Regions from separate parts of the Photobacterium kasasachensis genome, predicted to be linked through region 1. Evidence: riboswitches for the same ligand, from Rfam matches in the RefSeq annotation. Region 1 holds a riboswitch; the other holds the start of a gene.

Region 1 (7,217 bases):
TATGATCAGGCAAGATCTTGCCTCTAAAAATTGCAATAACATTGCTCAACTATTGAGTCTGTATGGTGTGGTTAACCAAGGTCGATTTAGCAAAGACTACTTTAGAATGTTTGGCGAGTATCCTAAGAACACATTAAAGTCCCGATAATCCACCTTCAGCTCAAAGATATAGCAGGAAGCCTAAAGCCTTTAGGCTTCCTGCCCTTAAAGAATACAACGGTTTTGCCAAACCACGCTCAGTGTGACATCTGGGTGAAGAACCAGCCATTGAAGGGCGCTGTATTTGATCTTGTCAGCAATAATTTGCTTTGTTTTTGAGATTATATTGAATTGACCTATGCCATGACGGACTATTAACCATAGAGCTTTAGCTCTATACACAATAGAAACTATCCAGAGGCATACAATGAAAAAAATAACACCAATATGCTTATTACTCGCTTTGACTGTGGCTGGGTGCCAGTCTGATGAACAGGCTACCAATCAATCTCCCAATCAAAATGCCGAAGTCATTGCACAGCACAAACAGGGGCTGGCTAAACAGCTGAGTACCAGTTACGCAGATATTGAACAAACCCTTAAATCTCAAATCTCTGATCAGAACCTAACAATTTCGCTATCAACACTGCTAATCGAAGAACCTGAGTCGTCTTTTACCCAGCAAATGTACAAAGCCGATACCAGTATAAGGACGATGAAAGGCGTTTCTGCCTATACAGATGAACTACTTGAAGTAAGACTTGCTGACAAGTCCATGGTACAAGAATGGAAAGACGGCATGAGCCCTTTGTTCGCCTTTGAGCCAAAAGGTGATGATGAATCATGGCAATATATCGAAGCCTACGACATCTACGGGCAGCTTCATCAGCTTGATGCGTACAAAATGCCTGACGTGCCTGTGTTTGTTGTCGACAACAACAGTGCTAAAGAGCTAAAAGCAGGTCTGCAGGCAATGCAAGCTGAGATGCAAAAACTGGGTCAGCCTGCTGTAATACAGGGTGACAGCGATACCGTCCAGCAAACACAGCTTAAGTCCAGTTTTGGAACCAGCTCAGCGTCGCCAATCTCAACAACCGCAATCAAAAAGATTCGCTTGGCGGATGATGAGGAACCATGGATTTCCGGCAAGGCCGAAGTCTATGCCATTGTTACCGGTGTTAACCCAAGCCGAGACGAACCGACACTCGACTTGATTGAAATGCCGTACCTCGATTATGACAACAAGGATTACTATCCGAACCAGATTGCCATCCACTGGTCTCGCTACCGCTGGGGCGCTGCCGACATGATTTTAATGGAGCAGGATGACGGAACGGATTATAAAGAACTGGCTAAATTACTCGTAAAAGTAGCGGAAGAAGTGCTAAAAATGATCCCGGATCCTGAGGTTCAGGCTTATGCCATCATTCCGCAAATTACAGGCAAGATCATTGCCGCCATTCCTGATGGCCTGCTAGTTAATGATGATGACTATGTCGATGTTTACTATACGTTAATGCAAGATACCTCGTATGTTGATCATCCGGGAGCTGGTGGAAACGCCATTGCCACATTTGAACCATTGACTATCTCACCTACCCGTCCTTAATATATGCATCGGCGCTACCGAGTACGTAGCGCCTTTTTTGTGCCCTCTTAGTCTGTATATTCGAGCACCCTGACGGCTTATCAAACTCTTTCTGCATAAATATTCACAACATTATTGACACATTGCCATGTTAGATGTTTGAATCAAGGCATCCCGAAATGATGGGATCAGAAGAGGTGCGTTAACCAGGGAGTCTGTTCGAGGTATCCAAATACCAATGACAGCAGATAAGGGGGGATTAACGCCGAGATAGGTTTGCGTTTGGAAGTAATACTTATCGGTTGCTGGGGCTGAATCCCCAGGACTGTCACCTATGGTGGAGAGCTTCTGGTGTTTGTGTTTTATCGCCTTTCTTGTGGCCTCTAGCCCCTGGCGCCTTCGCAATACCAAGCTCTCTTTACGGATAGCAACAAGTTCGGACAAGAGATGCCTAATCACACTACAACTCCCGCTTACGGGAATGAACGCTTGCAACAGACTACATTATGGACGGCCCTCATCACTCCGTTCCTGCCTGACGAGTCTATTGATTTTGCAACCCTGAGCCAACTCGCCAAGGAACAAGACACCGCCGGGAACGGGATCCTACTGCTAGGCAGTACCGGCGAAGCACTGGCAATGACCCAAGACGAGCAACAAGCCATTGTCCGGCATGTTTGTGATATGTCACTTTCTGTACCTTTAATGGTTGGTGTCGGCGGTTTTCAGCTACACCAGCAGCTACAGTGGCTGGATTTCCTGAAAGATTATCCAATTGATGCCCTGCTCTTACCCGTGCCACTTTATGCAAAGCCCGGCGCAACCAGTCAGCGAAAATGGTTTAGCAGCCTGCTTGATGCCAGCAACTGGCCGTGTATGATTTACAACGTGCCTTCTCGTACCGGTGTCGCTCTCGATGAGCAAGTACTGGGGCAGCTTGCAGAGCATACCAATACCTGGGCTGTGAAAGAAGCCAGCGGGAGTGCCGATATATTCAGTCGCTATTACCACTCTGCACCATCGCTCGAGTTCTTCTGTGGTGATGACGGCCTGCTCGTTGATTTTATTGCCAAAGGCGCATGCGGCCTCGTTTCTGTGGCTGCCAATGCCTGGCCAGAAGCCACTGCACGCTATGTCAGACAGAGCCTTGATCTTGCTAGCGACGCTAACCAATCCGAACCAAGTTTCAAAACCTTGTGGCAACAAGCGGGGAATAGCCTGTTTTGCGCCGCAAACCCAATTCCGGTGAAAGCATTAATGAAACGTCAGGGGCGCATTGCGAGTGCTGAGCTTCGCCCTCCTCTTTACAGTGAAGAGTTACAGGAGCTAACCCCGCTTCTGGAAGCAGATGCTGCTGTTAATCGGTGGGTAGCAAATATCTAATAAAAAACGGGGAAGCACCTATAAAGGAGCTTCCCCGTTGCTGATTAAAAATCTAGCCGTTATAAGCTATCGACACTCGCCAGGTGTTCAGTACTGTTAGGATCATAGTCACACAAACTGGTTCCAATCGGTTCAATAATCCACCCTGAACCAACCGTCAGTTGAACTGGCGTGTCACTCTGGCAATTATCATCCTCATGTACTTGCCCTCTCATACCAACCTGCAGTAGTCGATAATCCTGAGGTCCACCATCAATACGCTGGTTCGGTAACGTGCCGGCTTCAATATCACCAACTTGCCACAAGTGCTGCTCTAACGAGCGCATTTGAATGCGGGCCAAATCACTCGCAAATATCTCAGGCGGATCACAATCACCCCCTACCCAACTACATGCTGTCAGTAACAATGCCGATGCAATCAAACAGTATCTGAACATATCCATTTAGCTCGCCTCAATCACTCCGTCAGGCCCAACTTTACTTTTCTCTTCTGCTTTATTCAGGGAGGCCCTTCCTAAATATTTGCGTATCAGCACATAGAATACCGGCGTCAGCAACAGACCAAAGATAGTGACACCAATCATGCCGGAGAACACCGCAACCCCCATCGCCTGGCGCATTTCTGCACCGGCACCTGTCGAAATCACCATCGGCAGTACCCCCATAATGAAGGCTATCGAGGTCATCAGGATCGGTCTTAAGCGCTGATGGCTGGCTTCAAGGATAGCTTCCCTTACGGTAAACCCTTCATGTTCCTTCTCGCGGGCAAATTCGACAATCAAAATCGCATTCTTCGTAGCCAAACCCACCAGAACAATAAAGCCAATCTGGGTGAAGATATTGTTGTCACCGCCATAGATGATCACGCCGGTAATAGCCGACAATAAGGTCATCGGTACAATCAAAATGATGGCCAGCGGCAAGCTCAGGCTCTCGTACTGTGCAGCCAGCACCAAAAAGACCAACAGTACAACCAACGGGAAAACATACATCGCCGTATTACCAGCCAGCTGTTGCTGATAGGCCAGTTCCGTCCACTCATAGCTCATGCCATGTGGCAGTGTTTCTGCCAGAATTTTCTCCATTGCGGCCTGAGCCTGACCGGAGCTGAATCCTGGAGCCGGAGACGCATTCACCTCTGCGGTCGTAAATCCGTTATAGTGCATGACACGATCCGGACCAGCTGAATGATGAACCGAAATAAACGATCCCAGCGGGATCATATCGCCACTGGCATTGCGCACTTTCAACTGAGCAATCTGCTCGGGCTCCTGTCGGAAGCTATCCTGTGATTGGACATTAACCTGATAGTTGCGACCGAACTTGTTGAAGTCATTCACATACAGTGAGCCAAGGTTAATCTGCATCGTGGCAAATATGTCATCCACCGAGACACCCTGCATTTTCGCTTTTTCACGGTTCACTTCAACATCAATTTGCGGCGTATTCACCTGAAAACTGGTAAATGCACCTGTCAGCTCCGGCGCCTGCCAGGCTTTCATGATCACTTGCTGGGTGACGGCATAGAGCTCCTCGTACCCCAGATTTCCTTTATCTTGGATCTGTAGCCGGAAGCCGCCGATATTCCCCAAACCATTCACCGGTGGCGGCGGGAAGATCGCAATAAAGGCATCTTGAATGCTCGAGAACTTACCGTTAAGCGCCCAGGCAATGGCATTCCCCGACAGGTGCTCTTCCTGACGCTCCGCAAAAGGCTTCAACGTAACAAAGACTACCCCCGAACTTGGACTGTTGGTAAAGCCGTTGATGTTCAGGCCAGGGAAGGCAACCGACGATTCAACACCGGGATGCGCCAGCGCAATGCTCGACATTTCACGGATCACATCTTCAGTCCGATCCAGCGACGATGCGTCAGGCAACTGAGCAAACGCGACTAAATACTGCTTATCCTGCGATGGTACATAACCAGTTGGTGTTTCAACAAACTGGTAGCCTGTCAGAGCCAATAGTCCGGCATACAACACCATGACAATACCCGCACCACGGATCACTCGCTTCACCGTACCGGAATAGGCATTACTGCCCCAGTCAAAGAAACGGTTAAACGGAACGAACAACCAGCGTCCGAACAGCCAATCAATCAGCTTACTCAAACCGTCTTTCGGCGCTGTTTTACTGCGCAGGAGCAATGCAGATAACGCCGGGCTCAGGGTCAGCGAGTTCAGTGCCGAAATCACCGTCGAAATGGTAATCGTCAGGGCAAACTGGCGATAGAACTGGCCGGTCAGGCCCGACATAAATGCTGTCGGGATAAATACCGCAGCCAACACCAGGGTAGTTGCAATGATCGGACCCGTTACTTCTTTCATCGCCTGCCTGGATGCCGCTATCGGCGGTAAGCCGTTTTCGATATTCCGCTCAACGTTTTCGACCACCACAATCGCATCATCGACCACAATACCAATGGCCAGTACCAAGCCAAACAGCGAGAGCGCATTAAGCGAGAAGCCCAAACCATGCATAATAGCGAAGGTACCGATTAGCGAAACCGGAACAGCTGCAAGAGGAATGATCGCCGCGCGCCAGTTTTGCAGGAACAGTACCACCACTACGACAACCAGCAATAAGGCTTCAAATAGTGTCTTCACTACCGCATCGATAGAACCACGGACGAACACTGTCGGGTCATAGACAATTGAGTAATCAACGCCTTGTGGAAAGTTCTCTTTGAGCTCGGCCATTTTGGCGCGGACACCATCAGAGATCTCGATGGCATTTGAACCCGGACGCTGGAAAATCGGAATAGCTACAGCATGTTTGTTGTTCAACAGCGAACGTAATGAATAGCTATTGGCACCCAGCTCAACACGTGCAACATCGCTCAGACGAACAATTTGCCCTTGTTCACCGACTTTGATCACGATATTACGGAACTCATCTTCCGTGCTCAGACGGCCTTTTAGGTTGATCAGCAACTGGAAGTTATTTTCGGCCGTAGGCTGGGCGCCAAGACTACCGGCTGCAGCCTGCTGGTTCTGCTCGCGGATAGCATTAACAACATCCATTGCCGTCATATTCAGGGCAGCGAGTTTAGGCGGATCGAGCCATATTCGCATCGAGTACTCACCGGCACCGAACAGACGAACGCTACCCACCCCTTCAACACGCGCCAGCTCATCTTTTACATTGAGGTTGGCGTAGTTCGACAGGTATAGCATGTCATGACTATCATCAGGCGAGGTTAAGTGCACCACCATCGTCAGATCCGGCGATGACTTCTCTGTGACTACGCCCAGACGCTGTACTTCCTGCGGCAACCGCGGCAATGCACGCGCTACCCGGTTTTGTACCAGCACCTGCGCATCATCAATATCGGTTCCCAGCTCGAACGTCACCGTCAGGCTGAGGTTCCCGTCCGACGTGGCCTGCGAAGACATATACAACATGCCTTCAGTACCATTAATGGCCTGCTCCAATGGCGTTGCTACCGTGTCACCGATCACCGTCGGGTTGGCTCCAGGATAGCTGGCCGTTACCACCACTGTTGGTGGAACCACTTCCGGATATTCGGTAACAGGTAATTGAAAGACGGCGATGGCACCGGCAATCATGATCATCAAAGAGATGACCCCTGCGAATATCGGCCGTGATATAAAAAATTGAGAAAACTTCATTGTTACTGTTCCTTAGCCGCGCTTACCTGCAAGCGGATCACTGCTGGCTATCGTGACTTCTGCCTGTAGCTCATCAACCCGTTGTTGCTGGCGTTTTATCTGTGCCAATGCCTCTTCGCTGGCCATTGCTGCCGGAGTTGGGTTCACAGCGGCTCCCGGACGAACACGTTGCAGCCCTTTCAGCACAATCGTATCGCCAGGCTGCAGGCCATCGCTGACCAATCGTAAGCCGTTGTGTTTTTTACCCAACTTAACCGGGCGATACTGAACCTTGTTATCCTGATCCAATACCAACACGAATTTGGTGTTTAGATCGGTACCAACAGCTTTGTCATCGATTAAAACGCCCTGATAGCTGGCACTGCCTGCCACTTTGATCCGTGCAAACAGGCCTGGCGTAAATCGACCATCAGTATTTTCAAACACGGCGCGGCCACGAATAGTACCGGTCTGCTCGTTGATTTGGTTATCCATGAAATCGATATGGCCGGAGTAAGGGAAACCTTTATTATCAGCCAATCCCATCATGACCGGTGATTTGTTGTCATGGGAATCAAGGCGGCTACCTTCACGCGCCAAACGCTTGTACTTCAGGTACGTCTGCTCATCGGCATCAAAGTAGGCATAAATCG
Region 2 (7,217 bases), on a different contig from region 1:
GAAAACACATATCTATATATCAATACTAAAGATGACTTCTCAGATGTTCCTGAGAGTCTTATGGCAACCTTTGGTACTCCGCAGTTTGTGATGGTACTTAAGCTTGATAATGGACGTAAATTAGCACTGGCTGATGTGGAGAAGGTAAAAGAAGCTCTGGCGACAGTTGGTTATTACCTTCAGGTTCCACCGCCAGTTACGAATTTGCTTGAGAAATATAAGGCCGACAAAGTCGGAAAAGATGCAAAAGGGTAACTATGCGTAAGAGATTGATGTCGGCCCTGGTGGCCTTAGGTTTAGGGATCTCGTCATCGGCCTTTGCGGCCGATGCAGGGTTTGACGAATATGTACTCGGGCTGAAAGCTGAAGCCCGGGAAAATGGAATTTCAGAGTCGATAATCAACTCTGCTTTTGACGGTATTACATTTACTGAGCGTGCCGTTAAGGCTGATAAAAACCAGCCTGAAAAAAAGCTGACCTTAGATGAATATATCCCCCGGGCAGTTCCGGAATGGAAAGTTAAGCAAGCAAACCAGTTATATCGGAAGCACAAAACGGCATTGGATAAAATTGGTCGGCAGCTGGGCGTACAGCCAAGGTTTATTGTCGCCCTGTGGGGCGTAGAAAGTAACTTCGGTCGTCTGATGGGAAATTACAATGTGATTGAAGCGCTCTCTACATTAGCTTATGAAGGGCGCCGAGAAGCTTTTTTCCGTGGCCAGGTGATGGCGGCGCTAGAAATTTTGGATGCCGGACATATCACCCCAGCGAAGATGAAAGGTTCCTGGGCGGGAGCGATGGGGCAGCCTCAGTTTATGCCGACGTCATTTTTAGCCTATGCGGTCGATGGAAATAATGATGGTCGCATTGATATTTGGAACACGGAGGCAGATGTATTTGCCTCGGCAGCCAATTATCTGAGCAAGTCAGGCTGGGATGATAAATATACCTGGGGACGGCAGGTGAAAATACCGAATGGTATAGATGAGTCACTTCTGGGTATTGAAAAGGATAAAGGTCGTCCTCTGGCAGAATGGCAACAGCTAGGTGTCAGAAGATTAAACGGGCAGTCTCTACCCAAGGCTGATATTAAAGCTTGGCTTATTCAACCCGATGATAATCATGGCAGGGCATACTTGGTATACGGAAATTACCAGACGTTGCTAAAGTGGAATCGATCACATTATTTTGCGCTCGCTGTTAGCCACTTGGCTGATCAAATACGATAAGGTTGAAAAGAAAGCCAGACATAATGTCTGGCTTTTTTATCTTTGATAAAACACGCTGAGTTCTATCGTCAGAGTTATTAATTCAATGAATGGTATTTGATTTCCGCCCAGCAGCTAGCCCTTTATAGGGAGGCATGACAGGCATGTCTGCGAAGGCCAGATACAAAAAAGCCTGGAATTATTCCAGGCTTTTGTTCAGCTTATATTCAGCGTTTATTTGATTTCGAACTCTTCTAGAGATTTGCCTTCATCAAGTGCTTTCTTCAGTGCACTTGGTGTACGGCCTTGACCTGTCCAAGTTTTTTCTTCGCCGTTTTCATCAAGGAATTTATATTTAGCAGGACGAGCAGCACGTTTTGCTTTAGGAGCTTTGCTTAGTGTTGCCAGTAATTCTTCCGGGTCGATGCCGTCAGCTAGAAGCATTTCACGGTACTGAGCCAGTTTCTCGTTACGTTCATTTTCTTTTGCACGTTCTTCAGCTTCAGCTTCTTCACGTTCAGTAACGACAGTTTGTAGTTTCTCTAGAGCTTCTTGAAGTTGTTCTAGAGTATATTCACGAGAAAGAGCGCGAAGGCTACGTAGGTTTAACAGCGCTTTCATTGCATCAGACATTTTTAATTTCCTGTTGGCCTAAAACTATTTTAAATAATAATAGCAGTCTCAAATCAATAATTGCAATAATAATACTTTTAATACCCTGATGCCAAATAAAATATCCACTCTCTATTTGAAATTTTTCTAATTGGGTTCAAATAATCTCATTTGTAATAACATCTAACCCATGCTGTTAGTGCAATTAATCAAGAGAATAGTGGTATTGATCAGAATAATTAAGTGCGTGCTATTTCATATTGGGGCAATATAGAGGCTCGATAGTTGGTTGTTTTTTCGGCATGCGAGCAAGATTATTCACTATTCGTGTTAATTTTTTCACTTGAAGTTGTTGCAAATGAATCGCTATCCCGTAGAATTAGCCATTCCTTGACTAAGGGTAGAGGCGCATTGTCTATAAGTAGCAGGTTGGAGGGTGATTCCAATGATGATCTGCAAAAGGAGCCAATGCCGAAGTAAGTAAGGATTATCACTCCTTCTTGCTGGGGTTGTCACCGAATAGGGGCAACACTGCCATAGTATATAATTACATTAACTATGGAGCGCTACTGTGGGGTCGGAAAAGGTAACATCCTCTTCTTATGCTCTTTTCTCGCGACATTGTCGTGTTCAGCAGTAGATCTCCAACCAAAATCGGTTGTTATTGAGATCATGAACATTGTAGATTTTTCCCATTCTTCTATTTCGCTTCTACCGCCATTGGTGGCGTTAGGTCTAGCGATTTTAACTCGCCGCGTTTTGATTTCATTAGGCGTTGGTGTCCTTCTCGGCTCATTGTTATTGACTGACTTCTCCTTTGGTGCAACGGCAGGATATGTCGGTACCACAGTGAAGGGACTTTTCATTGATGACGGAGCAATTAATAGCTGGAATATGAGTATCGTCGCCTTCCTTATTTTACTGGGGATGACGACGGCATTATTGACGCTCTCGGGCGGTACCCGTGCGTTTGCCGAGTGGGCGCAGACCAAAATTAAAAGCAAACGTGGCGCTAAGCTGCTGGCTGCTTTTCTGGGTGTATTCATTTTTGTCGATGACTATTTTAATAGCTTGGCAGTGGGCTCGATTTCCCGTCCGGTAACTGACCGCTTTTATGTGTCCCGTGCAAAACTGGCCTATATTCTCGACTCAACGGCTGCTCCGATGTGTGTGCTGATGCCGGCATCCAGCTGGGGTGCTTATATTATTACCCTGATTGGCGGTATTCTGGTTTCACATGGCATCACTGAATATTCAGCATTAAGTGCATTTATTCAGCTTGCTCCAATGAACTTCTATGCGGTCTTTGCACTATTAATGGTATTTGTTGTGGCCTGGTTCCAGCTGGATATCGGTGCAATGAAGAAGCATGAACTTCAGGCGAGCCATGGTCATGGCTTTGACGACGGCGATGATGACAGCCAGGCAAAGGATCTGAATGACGAGCTGGAAATTGAAGAAAGCGATAAGGGCCGTGTATCCGATTTGATCATGCCAATTGTTGCCCTGATCTTCGCGACCTTCTTCTTTATGATCTTCACCGGTTACCAGGCGCTGGCTGCCGACGGTCTTGCCTTTAATATTCTGGGCGCGTTTGAAAATACCGATGTTGGTATGTCGCTGGTATACGGCGGTACTGTTGGTCTGCTGGCTGCGCTAGTACCAGTATTGCGCCAGCGTCTGCCAATGGCTGATGTTACCAGTACGATGTGGATTGGTGCGAAGTCAATGTTTGGTGCCATCCTGATCTTGTTGTTTGCCTGGAGTATCGGTAGCGTGATCAGCGATATGGCAACGGGTAAATACCTCTCGACCTTGGTGCAGGGCAATATCAACCCGATGCTACTTCCGGCAATCCTGTTCCTGCTGGCAGGTCTGATGGCGTTCTCGACCGGTACCTCTTGGGGGACATTCGGTATTATGCTGCCTATCGCCGGTGACTTGGCGGGAGCGACTGAGATTGCTCTGATGTTGCCGATGCTGGGCGCAGTACTGGCCGGTTCGGTGTTTGGTGACCACTGTTCGCCAATCTCGGATACGACAATTCTGTCTTCAACCGGTGCACGCTGTCACCATATTGACCACGTTGCAACGCAGCTACCATATGCTGTAGCCGTGGCGGTGGTATCGACAGTCGGCTTCCTAGTGCTGGGTTTGACCAGCTCGATGGCTGTGGCATTCATGGCAGCAACAATTACCTTTATCCTGGTTTGTCTGCTGCTGATGTGGCTGTCTCGTCGCCCTTCAGCGCTGGCCGCTAATATGAAAAGCTAATAACTTCCAGCTTCTGTTTTGATGAAAAGCCTGCAATGTGATTGCAGGCTTTTTTCTTATCTTCCGCTTAGTATTTGTTACCTTTTCATTGATGCTGACGCTTTTAATTCGGTGCCGTTTTCTGTAGCATTTCGGCAGTTTTTTTGCGCTTGGACGGGGAGCCTTATGGCCCAGATGTATTTCTATTACTCGGCAATGAATGCGGGTAAGTCAACGACGTTATTACAGTCATCTTTTAACTATCGTGAGCGTGGAATGACTCCGGTGATCTTTACCGCTGCTATCGATGACCGCTACGGCAAAGGCAGGGTGAGTTCGCGTATCGGGCTACAGGAAGATGCTGAACTGTTTAATTCGAAGGATGATTTGTACTGTAAGCTTCAGGATATTCATGCAACGAATAAAATCGACTGTGTATTAATTGATGAGTGCCAGTTCCTCACCAAAGAGCAGGTATATCAGTTGACCGAGGTAGTGGATAAAATGCATATTCCTGTCTTGTGTTACGGCCTGCGCAGTGATTTCCGTGGTGAATTGTTCGAGGGAAGCAAATACTTGCTGTCATGGGCCGATAAGCTGGTCGAGCTGAAAACTATTTGCCACTGTGGCCGAAAAGCCAATATGGTGATCCGACAGGATGAAACCGGCCGTGCGATAGCCGATGGTGATCAGGTCGAAATTGGTGGTAATGACCGATATGTGTCTGTTTGCCGCAAGCATTATAAAGAAGCGCTTGGCCGCTAATTCCTGTTGAAACAAACAGTCGATTTGAAAAAGCCTGAGTCATGGACTCAGGCTTTGTTATTTCTGCGCCGCTAACGGAACCCGTTCGGAAGGGCTTTGGTTATCTAAATCCGGCTTATTTATGACGCTCTTGCAGCTTGGCCGTGACATCAGACAAAGAGAGTCCTTGGTCCTGAAGCAAGACGATCAGGTGATAGATCAGATCCGCCGACTCGCAGACTAGCTCCTTCTTGTCACCCGACGTTGCCGCAAGCGCGACTTCAACGCCTTCTTCGCCCACTTTTTGCGAAATACGCTTGGTACCGCGGGCGTAGAGGCTGGCGGTGTAGGAGGAGTCAGGATCGGCATCTTTACGAGCAGCCAGAACTTGTTCAAGTTGATGAAGGAACACCAGGGCAGGTTGCTCGTCCTGTCCTTCGATGGCGTTATCGCTGTCAAAACAGGTGGTGGTACCCAGGTGGCAGGTCGGGCCGACAGGATTTACCTTAACCAGCAGGGTATCCTGATCACAGTCTAGCTTGATGCTTTTTAGCTCCAGCACGTTGCCTGAGGTTTCTCCCTTGGTCCACAAGCGGCTCTTGGTACGTGACCAGAAGGTAACCTGCTTGGTTTCCAGGGTTTTATTCAGAGCCTCGTCATTCATATAGCCCAGCATCAGCACCTGGCCGCTGGTATTGTCCTGAACAATGGCGGGGACCAGTCCGTCTACTTTTTCCCAGTTAATGCTTGTTGTTAGACTCATAGTCGGATCTCCACGTCCTGTTGTTTCAAATACTGCTTAAGTTCACCGATATTGATGACTTGTTTGTGGAAGACAGAAGCGGCTAGGGCACCGTCTACATTGGCTTGGTTGAAGGCATCGGCAAAGTGAACCATTTCACCGGCACCGCCGGATGCGATAAGCGGGACATGGCACACTTCACGCACCATATTAAGCTGAGTCAGATCATAGCCGTTGCGAACGCCGTCCTGGTTCATCATGTTCAGGACAATCTCGCCGGCACCGCGTCGCTGCACCTCCTGTACCCAGTCGCGCGTTTCCCACTGGGTCGCCTTGGTACGCGCCTCGTCACCGGTAAACTGGTACACCTGATATTTGCCGGTATCGGCATCGAAGTAGGAGTCAATGCCGACAACGATGCACTGCACGCCAAACTTATCGGCCAGTTCGGTGATTAGCGCCGGGTTGGCCAGAGCCGGTGAGTTGATAGAGACTTTATCGGCGCCAAATTGCAGGATGCGGCTGGCATCTTCTGCTGACTTAATACCGCCGGCGACACAAAACGGGATGTCGATAACCTCGGCTACCCGGGCTACCCAGCTTTTGTCGACCACCCGGCCGTCGCTTGAGGCGGTGATATCATAGAACACCAGCTCGTCAGCCCCTTCTTCGGCGTAGCGCTTGGCAAGCGGTACAATGTCACCGATGATTTCGTGATTCCGGAACTGAACGCCCTTTACCACCTGTCCGTCACGGACGTCTAAACAAGGAATGATTCGTCTTGCTAGCATACTGTTACTCCTTGTCTGTTAGCTGTTCCAGCACTGAAAAGCTTCTTCAGCGCTGAACTTTCCGTCGAGTAGTGCACGACCGACAATCACGCCCGCCACACCACTTCCCTTGAGGGCTTCGATATCTTTCAGGCCGCCGATGCCGCCCGAAGACTGGAACTGCACCTGCGGATACTGGGCACAAAGATCGACATAGAGTTCGACATTTGACCCGGCCAGTGTGCCGTCACGGGAGATATCGGTACACAGTACATGCTTGAGGCCGACGGTGAGGAAGTCATCCAGCAGGGCTTCGATACTGACCCCTGAGTCTTCCTGCCAGCCCGAAATGGCAACATGGCGGTTGCCGTCTTCGTCGATGTTGACGTCGAGCGCCAGAACAATATGTTCCGGGCCATATTTTTCCATCCAGCCTTTGACCAGCTCCGGCTGTTTTACCGCTGTCGAACCAATAACCACTCGCTGGGCACCGGCTGCCAGCAGATCAGCGACGTCCTTTTCGGTTCTTACTCCGCCGCCAATCTGAATGTTGGCAGGGGTACTGGCGAGCAACTGGCTGATCAGTTCCAGCTGACGCGCCGAGGTGTCTTTGGCCCCGGTTAGATCAACCAGGTGCAGCCAGTCGGCCCCGGCCTGGTTATAAAGCTTGAATTGTTCGGCAGGGTCGACTTTGTATTCTGTGACTTGGCCGTAGTCGCCCTGAAAAAGGCGAACAACCTGGCCGTTAATTAAATCAAGTGCGGGAATAATCATCCTAAGTCCTTTTGATGTGTTTTAGCTCGCTGAGTTAACAAGTCACATCTCTAAAAAGTTTTTAATGAGCTGGGCACCGGCTTTGCTGGAGCGCTCGGGGTGAAACTGTACCCC

What was found. Region 1 has a riboswitch for lysine ahead of dapA (4-hydroxy-tetrahydrodipicolinate synthase). Riboswitches for the same ligand answer to the same signal wherever they lie in the genome.
Region 2: another riboswitch for lysine. It lies ahead of L4D19_RS08610 (Na+/H+ antiporter NhaC family protein); the one in region 1 lies ahead of dapA (4-hydroxy-tetrahydrodipicolinate synthase).

What each region holds. Positions count from the first base shown of each region.
Region 1 covers NZ_JAKJSH010000029.1:36,539-43,755, forward strand. The annotation lists gene L4D19_RS27320 (helix-turn-helix domain-containing protein) at 1-148, shown strand, start outside; gene L4D19_RS27325 (DUF3103 domain-containing protein) at 407-1,588, shown strand; lysine riboswitch at 1,752-1,923, shown strand; gene dapA (4-hydroxy-tetrahydrodipicolinate synthase) at 2,057-2,950, shown strand; gene L4D19_RS27335 (hypothetical protein) at 3,010-3,393, opposite strand; gene L4D19_RS27340 (efflux RND transporter permease subunit) at 3,394-6,585, opposite strand; gene L4D19_RS27345 (efflux RND transporter periplasmic adaptor subunit) at 6,598-7,217, opposite strand, start outside.
Region 2 covers NZ_JAKJSH010000006.1:191,892-199,108, forward strand. The annotation lists gene L4D19_RS08595 (YcgL domain-containing protein) at 1-255, shown strand, start outside; gene L4D19_RS08600 (lytic murein transglycosylase) at 258-1,229, shown strand; gene L4D19_RS08605 (H-NS family histone-like protein) at 1,443-1,841, opposite strand; lysine riboswitch at 2,214-2,397, shown strand; gene L4D19_RS08610 (Na+/H+ antiporter NhaC family protein) at 2,493-4,094, shown strand; gene L4D19_RS08615 (thymidine kinase) at 4,260-4,838, shown strand; gene hisIE (bifunctional phosphoribosyl-AMP cyclohydrolase/phosphoribosyl-ATP diphosphatase HisIE) at 4,954-5,580, opposite strand; gene hisF (imidazole glycerol phosphate synthase subunit HisF) at 5,577-6,350, opposite strand; gene hisA (1-(5-phosphoribosyl)-5-[(5-phosphoribosylamino)methylideneamino]imidazole-4-carboxamide isomerase) at 6,369-7,103, opposite strand; gene hisH (imidazole glycerol phosphate synthase subunit HisH) at 7,146-7,217, opposite strand, start outside.